DNA from 2 places in the Luteimonas sp. MC1825 genome. Region 1 is predicted to be linked to the other one. Evidence: predicted binding sites of a transcription regulator. Region 1 holds the regulator's gene; the other holds the start of a gene.
What was found. The regulator sigma-54, encoded in region 1, starts transcription at its own class of promoters, with help from an activator protein. The targets are predictions, from matches to a motif close to TGGCACGNGCNTTGC.
Positions count from the first base shown of each region.

Region 2: a site for sigma-54 is predicted at 1,592-1,606, ahead of glnA (type I glutamate--ammonia ligase). Genes of this name have one in related genera too.

Region 1 covers NZ_CP061714.1:655,926-662,351, forward strand. Annotated here, with positions in the region: gene raiA (ribosome-associated translation inhibitor RaiA) at 1-286, opposite strand, end outside; gene IDM46_RS03050 (RNA polymerase factor sigma-54) at 394-1,839, opposite strand; gene lptB (LPS export ABC transporter ATP-binding protein) at 1,875-2,594, opposite strand; gene lptA (lipopolysaccharide transport periplasmic protein LptA) at 2,594-3,115, opposite strand; gene lptC (LPS export ABC transporter periplasmic protein LptC) at 3,096-3,656, opposite strand; gene IDM46_RS03070 (HAD-IIIA family hydrolase) at 3,653-4,201, opposite strand; gene IDM46_RS03075 (KpsF/GutQ family sugar-phosphate isomerase) at 4,212-5,219, opposite strand; gene IDM46_RS03080 (BolA/IbaG family iron-sulfur metabolism protein) at 5,346-5,582, shown strand; gene murA (UDP-N-acetylglucosamine 1-carboxyvinyltransferase) at 5,582-6,426, shown strand, end outside.
Region 2 covers NZ_CP061714.1:163,600-170,025, forward strand. Annotated here, with positions in the region: gene IDM46_RS00765 (META and DUF4377 domain-containing protein) at 1-550, opposite strand, end outside; gene IDM46_RS00770 (undecaprenyl-diphosphate phosphatase) at 619-1,413, opposite strand; gene glnA (type I glutamate--ammonia ligase) at 1,662-3,071, shown strand; gene IDM46_RS00780 (N-acetylmuramoyl-L-alanine amidase) at 3,424-4,185, shown strand; gene IDM46_RS00785 (YceI family protein) at 4,169-4,732, opposite strand; gene IDM46_RS00790 (pirin family protein) at 4,783-5,490, opposite strand; gene IDM46_RS00795 (YceI family protein) at 5,812-6,402, shown strand.

The DNA of each region.
Region 1 (6,426 bases):
GCTGGTCGATGAGCTTCTTCTTTTCCTTTACCAGCATGCGGTCGAGCTTGTCGGCGAGGAGATCGATCGCGGCGTACATGTCGACCGCGCGGGCATCGGCGTGGAGCATCTTGCCGGACACCGAAACGGTGACCTCGGCGAGGTGGTCGGGCTTGTCGATGCTCAACTGGGTGCGCATTTCCAGCGGCGGATCGTAGAGCTTGGAGAGCCTCCCGAGCTTGGTCTCCACGTACTCGCGCAGGGCAGGTGTGACATCCATCTGCTGGCCATGGGTCTCGATACGCATCGGCAACCTCCTCGTTCGGTGGGAACCCAGCATCGCGCATGTCGACGGCGCGATGGTCATGGACAGGTTAACCCACGGCCGGTAGGCCGGAAAGGTTGCATCGCCGTTCAGGAGATGCGCACGCGCTCGTGCGATGACGCGATGTGCAGCGCCTCGCGGTACTTGGCCACGGTACGCCGGGCCACCGGCACGCCGCTGTCCTTCAGGCTTGCCGCCAGGCGCGCGTCGGACAGGGGCTTGCGCGGGTCCTCGGCATCCACCAGCTTGCGGATCATGTCCTGGATGGCGGTGCTGGACGCCTCGCCGCCGGAGCCGGTGTCGATGCCGGACGCAAAGAACGCGCGCAGCGGCAGGGTGCCGCGCGGCGTGTGCACGTACTTGCGCGAGACCGCGCGCGAGACCGTGGACTCGTGCATGCCGATCTGCGCCGCCACTTCGCGCAGGGTGAGCGGGCGCAATGCCTGCGCGCCGAATTCGAGGAAACCCGACTGCTCGCGCACCAGGCAGCGCACCACCTTGAGCAGGGTCTCGCCACGCGCCTCGATGTTCTTCAGGAGCCAGCGCGCTTCCTGCAGCCGCCCGCGCAGGTAGCCGGCATCGGCGCCGGCGGCGTGCTGCAGCATCTGCTCGTAGCCGCGGTGGATGGTCAGCCGCGAGTGGCTGCCGCCGGCCAGCACCACGCGCCACATGCCGTTGCGGCGGACGATGCTGCAGTCGGGCACCACGTAGGTGTCCTGCGGCATGCCGCCCACCTGCGCGCCGGGGCGCGGATCCAGGCTGCGGATGAGGTGCAGGACGGTGTCGGCCTCCGCCCCGTCGCATCCCAGCGCTTCCGCCAGTCCGGACACGCCGAGGCGGGGCAGGCGGTCGATCAGGCTGGACACGGCGCGGCGTGCGCCCGCCAGGCCGGGCGTGTCGGCGGGCAGGGCGGCCAGCTGCAGCAGCAGGCATTCGCCGAGGTCGCGTGCGCCCACGCCGGTGGGATCCATGCGCTGGACCTTGTCCAGCACGCAGGCGACCTCGGTTTCGCTGCAGTCAAGCTCGGGTGCGAGGCCCTCGGCGATCGCGGCCAGCGGCTCGCGCAGGTAGCCGTCATCATCGATGGCATCGACGATCGCCTCGCCGATCGCGACTTCGCGCGGCGACAGGTGGCTCAGGTTGAGTTGCCAGGACAGGTGGTCGCGCAGTGTCTCGGACTGGGCGATGCGCTCCGAGGCGTCGCCATCGCCGTCGCCGTCGTCACTGCCGCCACCGCCGCCGCTCCCGGACCACGCGCCGTCGCCATCGTCCTGCCAGGCGTCGTCGCCGCGGTCGTCCTCGCGAGCGGCTTCGGCGCCGTTGCCAGCGGAGTCGTGGTGCTGGTCGCCGTCAGCGCCATCGGCATCGCCGGCCGCGGCGGGCTCTGCCCAGTCGAGCAGCGGATTGCTTTCGACCGCCGCGTTGATCTCGGCCTCGAGCTCGGGCGTCGCCAGCTGCAGCAGGTGCAATGCCTGGCGGAGCTGGGGCGTGAGCACCAGCTGTTGTCCCAACGATGTCTGCAGGCGAGGCTTCACGGCGTCCCCGGTTCATGGCGGGCGACGCGCGACGGCTACAGGCGGAACGCGTCCCCCAGATAGACCCGGCGCACGTCGGGATTTGCCAGCAGCGCGTCCGGAGCCCCCTGCGCGAGCACGCCACCATCACTGAGGATATACGCGCGGTCGCAAATGCCCAAGGTCTCGCGCACGTTGTGGTCGGTGATGAGCACGCCGATGCCGCGGTTCTTGAGGTGGCGCACGATGCGCTGGATCTCGCCCACCGAGATCGGATCGACGCCGGCGAAGGGTTCGTCGAGCAGCATCAGCCGCGGCTTGGCGGCCAGCGCGCGCGCGATCTCGACGCGGCGGCGCTCGCCACCCGACAGGCTGGCGCCGGCCTGGCCGGCGACATGGGTGACCTGGAGCTCGTCCATCAGCTTGGCCAGCTCGGCCTCGCGGCCCTGCCGGTCGAGGTCGTCGCGCAGCTCGAGCACCAGCATGATGTTGTCGGCGACGCTGAGCTTGCGGAACACCGAGGGTTCCTGCGGCAGGTAGCCGACGCCGAGGCGGGCGCGACGGTGCATGGGCTCGCCGGTGATGTCGCGGCCGTCGAGGACGATGCGGCCGGCGTCGGCCGGCACCAGGCCGACGATCATGTAGAAGCAGGTGGTCTTGCCCGCGCCGTTCGGGCCGAGCAGGCCGACGACTTCGCCGGCATCGAGGGTGAGGCCGAACTCGCGCACGACCTCGCGCTGGCCGTAGCGCTTGCGCAGGCCCTCCGCGACCAGCATCAGCCGCCACCCGGCGAGGGCTTCGCGCCCTTGGGCAGGATGCGCGTGCGGATCTGGCCGCCGGCCGCGCTGCCTGCGCCCTGCACCTGGCCGGTCCGCATGTTGTAGGTGATGCGCGCGCCGCTCATCGTGCCGCGCCCCGGCTGCACGAGTTCGACATTGCCGGTGAACACCACCGTCTCGGTGCGCAGGTCGTAATCGACGTTCTGGGCGCTGGCGTCGATCGCGCCGCCACTGTCGAGCTGCTGCTTCAACCGCACCGGCGCACCGGTGAGGATGACCTTCTCGATGTCGTCGCCGCCACGGCGCACGTCGGCCTTGCTGGCGCGGATGTCGAGCGTGCCCTGCACGATGTGCACGTTGCCGGTGAACACGCAGGGACCGCCGGTGTCCTCCACCGAACAGGCCATGGTGCTGGAGTCGATGTCCATCGGCTGGTTGCGGTCGCTGGACCTGGCCCACGCGGAGCCCGCGCACGCAAGGGCGAGGACCGTCAGGAGGCTAGCGGCGCGTGGGGACATAGCGGGTCTGTACCTTGGTGAGGAGCTGGAGGCGCTTTCCGGCCAGGTCGGCTTCCATACCGGTGCCGCGCATTGTAGTGCCGGGCTGGCTGACGGTCACGGCAACGGCGGAGCGGGCCCGTCGCGTGCCCGGGAAGACATCGAGTTCTTCGGTCTCCATGCGCATGTCGCGCGCACCGGCGGGGTCGGTGACCGCCAGCACGTCGCCGCGCAGGCGCATCTCTTCGCTGTCCGCGCTGATCCATCCGGTGCGCGCGCGCAGGTCCCAGTACAGGCCGTCGCGCTCGGGCAGCAGGAAGACCGGCGACGCGAGCGCCATGGTGCCGTCGCGCGGGTCGCGCTTGAGCGAAGGCGCACGCAGCGTGAACGCCTCCTTGCCGTCGCTGTCGAGCGAGACCAGTTCGAAATCCTGCAGCACGTAGTCCGGCCGCTGGCTGGTGGCGGACGCCGGCGCGTCGCCGGCGCGCTGGCGCCAGGCTGACCAACCACTCACCAGGGCGGCCACCAGCAGCAGCAGCGTGACGGGCGTGCGCCAGGTCATTGCGGCATGCCGCCGGCGCCCGCAGCGCCGGCATCGATCGCGGCCAGCACGAGGTCGCAGAACTCGCGCGCCGCGCCTTCGCCCCCGCGCCGCGTGGCCTGCCAGTGGACGTGGCCGAGAATGGACGGATGCGCGTCGCCGGGCGCCGCGGCAAATCCGACCGCGCCCAGTACCTCGAGATCGGTCAGGTCGTCGCCCATGAACGCCACTTGGGTGGCGGCGAGCCCAAGCCGCTCGCGCATCGCTTCGATGCAGGCGCGCTTGTCCTTCACGCCCACGTGGACGTCGACGCCGAGGTCGCGCGCGCGGTGTTCGGCGGCGCGGCTGTCGCGCGCGGTGACGAAGGCGACGGTGATGCCGGCGCGGCGCAGCAGCGACAGGCCCATGCCGTCGTGCACATGGAAGGCCTTGCTCTCGCGGCCGTCGTCGCCGATGTACAGGCGACCGTCGGTCAGCGTGCCGTCCACGTCGAAACACGCGAGGCGCACGCGGGCGGCGCGGGCGAGCACGTCGGAGGAAACACTGGCGGGGGGCGCGGGAGGCATGGGCGGCGGATCAGACCACGCGCGCGCGCAACAGGTCGTGAATGTTCAGTGCGCCGACCACGCGGCCATCGCCATCCACCACCATCAGCCCGTTGATCTTGTGTGTCTCCATCAGGCGTGCAGCTTCCACGGCCAGGGCATCGGCGTCGATCGTCACCGGTGCGCGCGTCATCAATCCGGCAATGCGCGTCGCGTGCACGTCGATGCCCGGCACGGCCAGCGTGCGGCGCAGGTCGCCGTCGGTGTACAGGCCGAGCAGGCGGCCGTCGTCGTCGACCACCGCGCTCATGCCCAGGCGCTTGCGGCTCATCTCCACCAGCACGTCACCGAGGGTGGCGTCGCCGTGCACGCGCGGCACGTCATCGCCGGTGTGCATGATGTCGGCGATGTGCAGCAGCAGGCGCCGGCCGAGCGCGCCGGCCGGGTGCGATCGCGCGAAGTCGTCCGCGGTGAAGCCGCGCGCTTCGAGCAGGGCGACCGCCAGCGCGTCGCCCATCGCCAGCGAGGCGGTGGTGCTCGCCGTCGGCGCCAGGTGCAGCGGACAGGCCTCGTCGGGCACGCTGACATCCAGGTGCACGCTGGCCGCCAGCGCCAGGGTGGAGCGCGGGCGCCCGGTCATGCACACCAGCGCGTTGCCCTGGCGTTTCAGCACCGGCAGCAGCATCAGCACTTCGTCCGACTCGCCGGAGTAGGACAGGGCGAGCAGCACGTCGGCATCGGTGACCATGCCGAGGTCGCCGTGGCCGGCTTCGCCCGGGTGCAGGAAGAAGGCGGGCGTGCCGGTGGAGGCGAGGGTGGCGGCGATCTTGCGCGCGATGTGGCCGGACTTGCCCATGCCGGTGCAGACCACGCGGCCGCGGCACGCGAGCAGCAGCGTGCAGGCGCGCGAGAAATCGCCGTCGATGCGCGCGGCCACCGCCGCCAGGCCCTTGCGTTCAATGTCGAACACGCGCCGGCCACTGGCCGCGAAGTCGTACGCCGCCGCCGCGCCGGGTGTCTGGTTGCTGCTGTCGGGCATTTCCGGGCGAGGGCCTTTTCCGCTACGCTATCGTGTTCATATTACGCGGATTGCCGCGAGGCCGGCGACCCGCCGTGCACGCCTCCGGCAACCGCCCCACGTGCCCACATGACCGGAGCGACCGCCTTGGACGCAGACACCATCCGCAAGCTGATCGAGCAGGGACTGCCTGGCGCCCGGGTCGAGGTCCGCGGCGACGACGGCGTGCATTTCGAGGCGCTGGTGGTGCACCCGGACTTCGCCGGGCGCCTGCCGCTGGCCCGTCACCGCATGGTGTACGCCACGCTCGGCGCGCTGATGGGCAACGAGATCCATGCGCTCGCCCTGCGCACCCACACCCCTGACGAGCAGCGGACCGCCTGATGCAGAAGATCGAGGTGACCGGCGGCGTGGCCCTGGAGGGTGACGTGCGCATTTCGGGCGCGAAGAACGCCGTGTTGCCGATCCTGTGCGCCACGCTGCTGGCCGACGAGCCGGTGGCGATCGGCAACGTCCCGCACCTGCACGACGTGGTCACCACCACGCGTGTGCTGGCCGGGCTGGGTGCGGGCGTTGAGCACGATGCCGACGGCAGCCACATCATGGTCGACCCGCGCAGCGTCGACAGCCACGTGGCGCCCTACGAACTCGTGCGCACCATGCGCGCCTCGGTGCTGGTGCTGGGTCCGCTGGTCGCGCGCCACGGCGCCGCCGAGGTCTCGCTGCCTGGCGGCTGCGCCATCGGTTCGCGCCCGGTCGACCTGCATATCCGGGCGCTGGAAGCGCTGGGTGCCGAGATCGTGGTGGAACACGGTTTTATCAAGGCGCGTGCCGGCCGCCTGCGCGGCGGCAACGTCATGTTCGACATCGTCAGCGTGGGCGCGACCGAAAACGTGCTGATGGCGGCCACCCTGGCGCTCGGCACCACGGTGATCGACAACGCCGCGCGCGAGCCGGAAATCGTCGACCTGGCGGCCTGCCTGCGCGCGATGGGCGCCGACATCGAAGGCGAGGGCACGTCGCGGATCGTCGTGCGCGGCGTCGAGCGCCTGCATGGTGCGCGCCACGACGTAGTGCCCGACCGTATCGAGGCCGGGACGTTCCTGGTCGCCGCGGCGATGACAGGTGGCCGCGTCACCGCGACCAACGCGCGCGCCGACACCATGGATGCCGTGCTGGCCAAGCTGGGCGAGGCCGGCGCCGACATCGGCATCGACGGCGACCGCAT
Region 2 (6,426 bases), 490 kb from region 1:
CGACTTCGAGGAACACGCGCTCCGGCGCCATGCCGAATCGGGTCTGCGCCGTGGCTGTGCCGATGAAGGCAAGGGTGTCGCCAGCGGCATTGACCAGTTCCAGGCGCGGCGGGTCACCGGCGACCAGGGTCACCGCATGGTCGCCGGCCAGGCGCGTTCCGGCCGCGCGCTCCATCGCCATCAGCGCGGCGTCGGCGCAGGCCATCTGCGTGCTGATCAGCTGCCCGATCGCCAGGCGGGCGCCGGCGAGCGCCGCTTCGCCGCCCATGCGGTTGCAGGTGTTGCCCACCGCGACCCGGCCGTCGGCGAAATCGAGCTGCAGCGGCTTGTCGGGATTGGCGAACGGGGGCTCCATGCGGCGGCCGTCGGCGCTGGTCGCGGCGTCGAGGTGCCAGTGGTGGGCCGCGAGTGTGCCGGCCAAGCCGCGCGCCGGAGTGGCCGCGGTGCCGCCGACAGGCGTCGGCGTGACCGCGGGCGGCGACGCGTCATGCGGCGTGGCGGTGCAGGCGGCGAGCGCCAGCGGAAGGACAAGGATCAGCAGCGGCTTCATGGTGTGCTCCATGGACGTGGGCCAGGTTCAACGCCCGGGTGGCCGCGATGGGGTTGCGGCAAGCGCGGTCAGTCGCCGGTCGGCAGCCACAGCAGCAGCGCGGCGCCGAGCAGGATGCGGTAGACCGCGAAGCCGGTGAAGCGGTGGTGCTCGATGTAGCCGAGCAGCCACTTCACCACCAGGAATCCGGTCACCGTGGCGGCTGCGAAGGCGATGCCGACGTCGGCCCAGTTCTCGCCGCCGACCGCGCCGTCCTGCACCAGCTCCAGGAAGGTGTAGGCGCTGGCGGCGAACATGGTCGGGATGCCCACCAGGAACACGAACTCCGCCGCCGCCGGGCGGCGGTTGAGGCCGAACAGCATGGCGATGAAGATCGCCGCCGCCGAGCGCGAGGTGCCCGGGAACACACCCGCCACGACCTGCGCCAGGCCGACCAGGATGGCCACGGTCCAGGTCACGTCGATGCTCTCCGGCCGGCGTTCGGCCACCCGCTCCGCGACCAGCATCCACACGCCGCCGATCACCAGCGCCCAGGCGATCGGGGTCACCGTCTCGGGCAGTTCCCACCCCAGCAGGCGCACAGGCAGCCCGACGATCGCCGTGACCAGGAACGCGGTGGCGAGCTTCAGCGCGTAGTCGCGGTGGCGGGCATCACCGAGGCCGGTGGCCAGCGCCCAGATGCGCTCGCGGAACACCAGGGTGATGGCCAGGATCGCGCCGGCCTGGATCACGATGTTGAAGAAGTCCGAGCGCGCGCCCAGCCAGTACTGGGCGATCAGCAGGTGGCCGGTGCTGGAAATCGGCAGGAATTCGGTGAGGCCTTCAAGAATGCCCAGCAGCAGGGCGGCCAGCGGGTCGGTCATCGGCGCGGAGTTCCGTGAATGGGGTGGCAGGGCGTGCGGACGGGCGCGTGGCGCGGCGGCAGCATAGCGGAAGCGGTGGGCACCAATATGGTGCGTTGAGGCGAAGGCAGTGCGCTGTCGTGGTGCAATACGCTGCCAGCTGTTCCTCCAATCTTCGAGGATTCAATGGCTTGCAGGTTGGCACGCGGCTTGCGTTGGTCCAGGGGTCAGGGTCGCGCACGACCCATCCCATACCCCAGGAGCCCGCCATGTCGCTCGAACACGTCGAAAAGCTGATCAAGGACCACAAGGTTGAATTCGTCGACCTGCGTTTCACCGACATGCGTGGCGTCCAGCACCATGTCACCTTCCCGACCTCGATCGTCGAGCCGGCGCTGTTCGAGGACGGCAAGATGTTCGACGGTTCCTCGATCGGCGGCTGGCGCGGCATCCACCAGTCCGACATGGTGCTGCTGCCCGACGGCAACAGCGCGTTCCTGGATCCGTTCACCGCCGATCCGACCCTGGTGATCACCTGCGACGTGCTCGACCCGACCACCATGCAGGCCTACAACCGCGACCCGCGCGGCATCGCGCGCCGCGCCGAGGCCTACCTGAAGTCCAGCGGCATCGCCGACCAGGCGTTCTTCGGCCCCGAGCCCGAGTTCTTCATCTTCGACTCGGTGCGCTACGCCAACGACATGGGCCACACCTTCTTCCACGTCGATTCCGAGGAAGCCGCGTGGAACTCCGGCCGCGAGTACGAAGGCGGCAACACCGGCTACCGCCCGGGCGTGAAGGGCGGCTACTTTCCGGTCGCACCGCTGGACTCGCTGCACGACATCCGCGCCGAAATGTGCAAGACCCTGGAAGCGGTCGGCATCGAGGTCGAGGTGCACCACCACGAGGTCGCCAACGCCGGCCAGTGCGAGATCGGCACCAAGTTCAGCTCGCTGGTGCAGAAGGCCGACGAACTGCTGACCATGAAGTACATCGTCAAGAACGTGGCGCACCGCAACGGCAAGACCGCGACCTTCATGCCGAAACCCCTCGTTGGCGACAACGGCAGCGGCATGCACGTGCACCAGTCGCTGGCCAAAGGCGGCGTGAACCTGTTCTCCGGCGACGGCTACGGCGGCCTGAGCCAGATGGCGTTGTGGTACATCGGCGGCGTGTTCAAGCACGCGCGCGCCATCAACGCGTTCGCCAATTCCAGCACCAACAGCTACAAGCGCCTGGTGCCGGGCTTCGAGGCGCCGGTGATGCTGGCCTACTCGGCCTCCAACCGCTCGGCGAGCTGCCGCATCCCGTACGTGTCCAACCCGAAGGCGCGCCGCATCGAGTTCCGCTTCCCGGATCCGATGAACTCCGGCTACCTGATCTTCACCGCGCTGATGATGGCGGGCCTCGACGGCATCAAGAACCAGATCGACCCGGGTGGCCCGAGCGACAAGGACCTCTACGACCTGCCGCCGGAAGAGGCCAAGGGCATTCCGACCGTCTGCCATTCGCTCGACCAGGCGCTGGAAGCGCTCGACGCCGACCGCGAGTTCCTCAAGGCCGGTGGGGTGATGAGCGACGACTTCATCGACGCCTACATCGCGCTGAAGATGAAGGAAGTCACCGCGTTCCGCGCCGCCACGCATCCGCTCGAGTACCAGATGTATTACGCGATCTGATTCGTCGGCGCGGGTGCCGGATGCCAATGCCCTTGAGGACTCATGTCCCCCGGCGATGGCCTGGCGGCCATCGCCTCCTCCTTGACTTCGCCCTCAAGGGCATTGGCACCCGGTACGTCGCAGCGCGCGGTGGTGGGAGGAGCAAGTGCCACAGCCTGCGATCTGGCGGGTGCTTTTCGTTACCCGCGGGCTGCGCGGAGCCCCGAAGTGGCCGTGAGGCCTTCGCGGGGAAGTCAAGGAGGAGGCATCCGCCGCCAGGCGGATGCCGGGGGACATGAGCCGCGAAGGCCTCGCGGCCACCTCAGGGCCCTGCACGGTTGCATTGCGCGGCGATCACGGGTTCGATTGCCTCATGAACATCAAACCTCTTGCGGCAGTCCTTTGCCTCGCCCTGCTCGCCGGCTGCGCCCACCAGGCACCGCGCAACCCGCTGGCGACCTGGGTGCCTTCGCCGAATCATGACGAGCGCCGCCCGGTGATCATCGTGCTGCACTACACCGAGCAGGACTCGGTGGAGCAGAGCCTGCTCACGCTGCGCACGCGCAACAGCGGCGGGCCGGTGAGTTCGCATTACCTGGTCGGCGACGACGGCGGGATCTACCAGCTGGTCGCGGACGGCCATCGCGCCTGGCACGCCGGCGGCGGCAGCTGGGGCACCATCACCGACCTCAACTCGGCCTCGATCGGCATCGAGATCGACAACGACGGCGTCGAGGACTTCAGCGAGGCGCAGGTGGATGCACTGCTGCGCCTGCTCGACGACCTCACCACGCGGCTGCGCATCCCGCGCAGCCAGGTGATCGGCCATTCCGACCTGGCGCCTTCGCGCAAGATCGATCCCGGCACGCGGTTCCCGTGGCGGCGGCTGGCCGAGGCCGGCTTCGGCATCTGGCCGGCAGACGATGCGCCGGCCGCGCCGGAAGGCTTCGACCCCCTGCAGGCGCTGCGCCTGCTGGGCTATCCGCTCGACCAGCCCGAGGCGACCATCCGTGCGTTCCGCATGCGCTTCCGCGGCGATGCCGGCAGCGTGCTGGATGCCGAGGACCATCGCATCCTGCACGCGCTGACGCGGCCGGACGGCGCCGGCCTGCTGAAGCCTACTTCGCTGCAGTGAACCGGACGCGGGTCGAGATCGCGACCTCGTCGGGAATCATGCCGGTGTCGGCCCAGTCGCCACCGCCCACGCCGAACGCCAGGCGCTTGACCACCGCGTTGCCGGACAGCAGCGGCTGCGCGCCGGGCGTCCAGGTGAAGGTAAGCGTGACCGGCTTGCTGACGCCGCGCAGGCTGAGCGTTCCGTCGGCGGCGTAGCGGTTGCCGCCGAGGCTGCGGAAGCCGCTCGCGGTGTAGCGCGCCTGCGCGAAGCTGGCGATGTCGAAGAAGTCCTTGCTGACCAGGGTGGAGTCGCGGTCGGCGTTGCCGGTCACGGTGCCCGCCAGCGGGATCAGCACGTCGAGCTTCGCCGCGGCGGGCCTGGCGGGGTCGAAGCTCAGCGTGGTGGTGAAACGCGGGAACTGCCCGCTGAAGGTTTCGCCGTCGTACTCGCTGGCAAACGTCAGCGCGGAGCCCGCGGCCTGGACGTAGTCGGCGGCGGCGGCGGGTGCGGCGAAGGCGAGGGCCGCGGCAAGCGCGAGCGGCAGGATGATGTGGCTGGAACGCATGGCGATCTCCGGAAGGTTGCGGCCGCGGCGCGGGTTGCGCCGTGGCGATGTCAGTGGATGCGTGGCAGGTCGAACACGAGGACCTCGGCGCCCACGCCATGCGCGATCTCGATCCGCGGCTCGTCGGCGTACAGCAGGGCATCGCCGGCGACCAGCGGGTAGCCATTGACCGTCACCTCGCCGCGCGCGACATGCACGTACGCCAGCCGACCGGCGGCGATCTCCTGGACCGCCGTCTCGTCGCCATCGAACAGGCCTGCGGACATGGTGGCATCCTGATGCAGGGTCACTGAACCGTCGCGCCCGTCAGGGCTGGCGACAAGCCGCAGGCGGCCGCGCTTGTCGGCCTCGGGGAAGGCCTTCTGCTCGTAGCCCGGCGCGAGGCCGCGCGCCGACGGGATGATCCAGATCTGCAGGAAGTGGGTGCTGCGCCCGCGTTCGTGGTTGTACTCGGAGTGCGCCACGCCGGTGCCCGCGCTCATGCGCTGCACCTCGCCGGGGACGATGGTGCCGTCGTTGCCCATGGAATCCTTGTGCGCCAGCGCGCCGTCCAGCACGTAGCTGATGATCTCCATGTCCTGGTGGGAATGGGTGCCGAAGCCCTGGCCGGCCTGGATGCGGTCCTCGTTGATGACCCGCAGCGGGCCCCAGTGGACGTGCGCGGGGTCGGAATAGCCGGCAAACGAGAAGCTGTGCCAGGAGTCGAGCCAGCCATGGTTGGCGTGGCCGCGGGCCTTGGCGGGGCGAAGGGTGATCATGGGTGCCTCCAATGTCGGGCGTCGGGCGGTGCGCCGCGCTGGGTGCAAGTCTGGTTGATTCCAAAATCAGAATAAAGGCAATATAAATGGTGATAAGTCAACAAATTTGGAACGATCTCCGCTGTCAAGGCGTAGCGGGGCCACCAGGCGCATTCAAGTAAGTGTTCCAAATATGTGATGATTAGTGTCTTTGTTGATGATAGACGAAAGCGTTCAGAACGATAGACTTCACCGGCACCGAAGGATGTGGACGCATGGCGTTCCCATTTCCGTAACGGCACCGATGATCATCATCCAACCAGATTTCCCGGAGACCCAGACATGACCACCACCTTCAAGCGCATCCTCCTCGCCGGCGCGCTGTCGCTCGCCACCGCCAGCGTGTTTGCCGCGCCGGTCACCTACAAGATGGACCCCGCGCACACCGACGTGATCGCGCAGTGGAGCCACTTCGGCTATTCCAACCCGATCGCCCATTTCGGCAATGTCGACGGCACCATCGTCTATGACGCCGACAACATCGCCGCGTCCAGCGTCGAGGTCACCCTGCCGATGAGCGGCATGTCCTCGCACGTGGCCAAGTTCGACGAGCACCTGCGCAGCGCCGAGCTGTTCGACGTCGCCAACTTCCCGGAAGCGACCTTCAAGAGCAGCAAGGTGGAGTCCGCCGGCGAGGGCAAGCTCACCATCACCGGTGACCTGACCATCAAGGGCGTTACCAGGCCGGTCGTGCTGGCCGCGACCATCAACAAGGTGGCCGACCACCCGATGAGCAAGCAGCCCAGCGCGGGCTTCGACGCCACCGCCAGCTTCAAGCGCTCCGACTTCGGCCTGGGCCTGTACGCGCCGGCGGTGAGCGACGAAGTGCAGATCCGCATCACCACCGAAGCCTCGGTGCCCAAGGCGAAGTAAGCGGCGCCGCACGGAACCACCGCC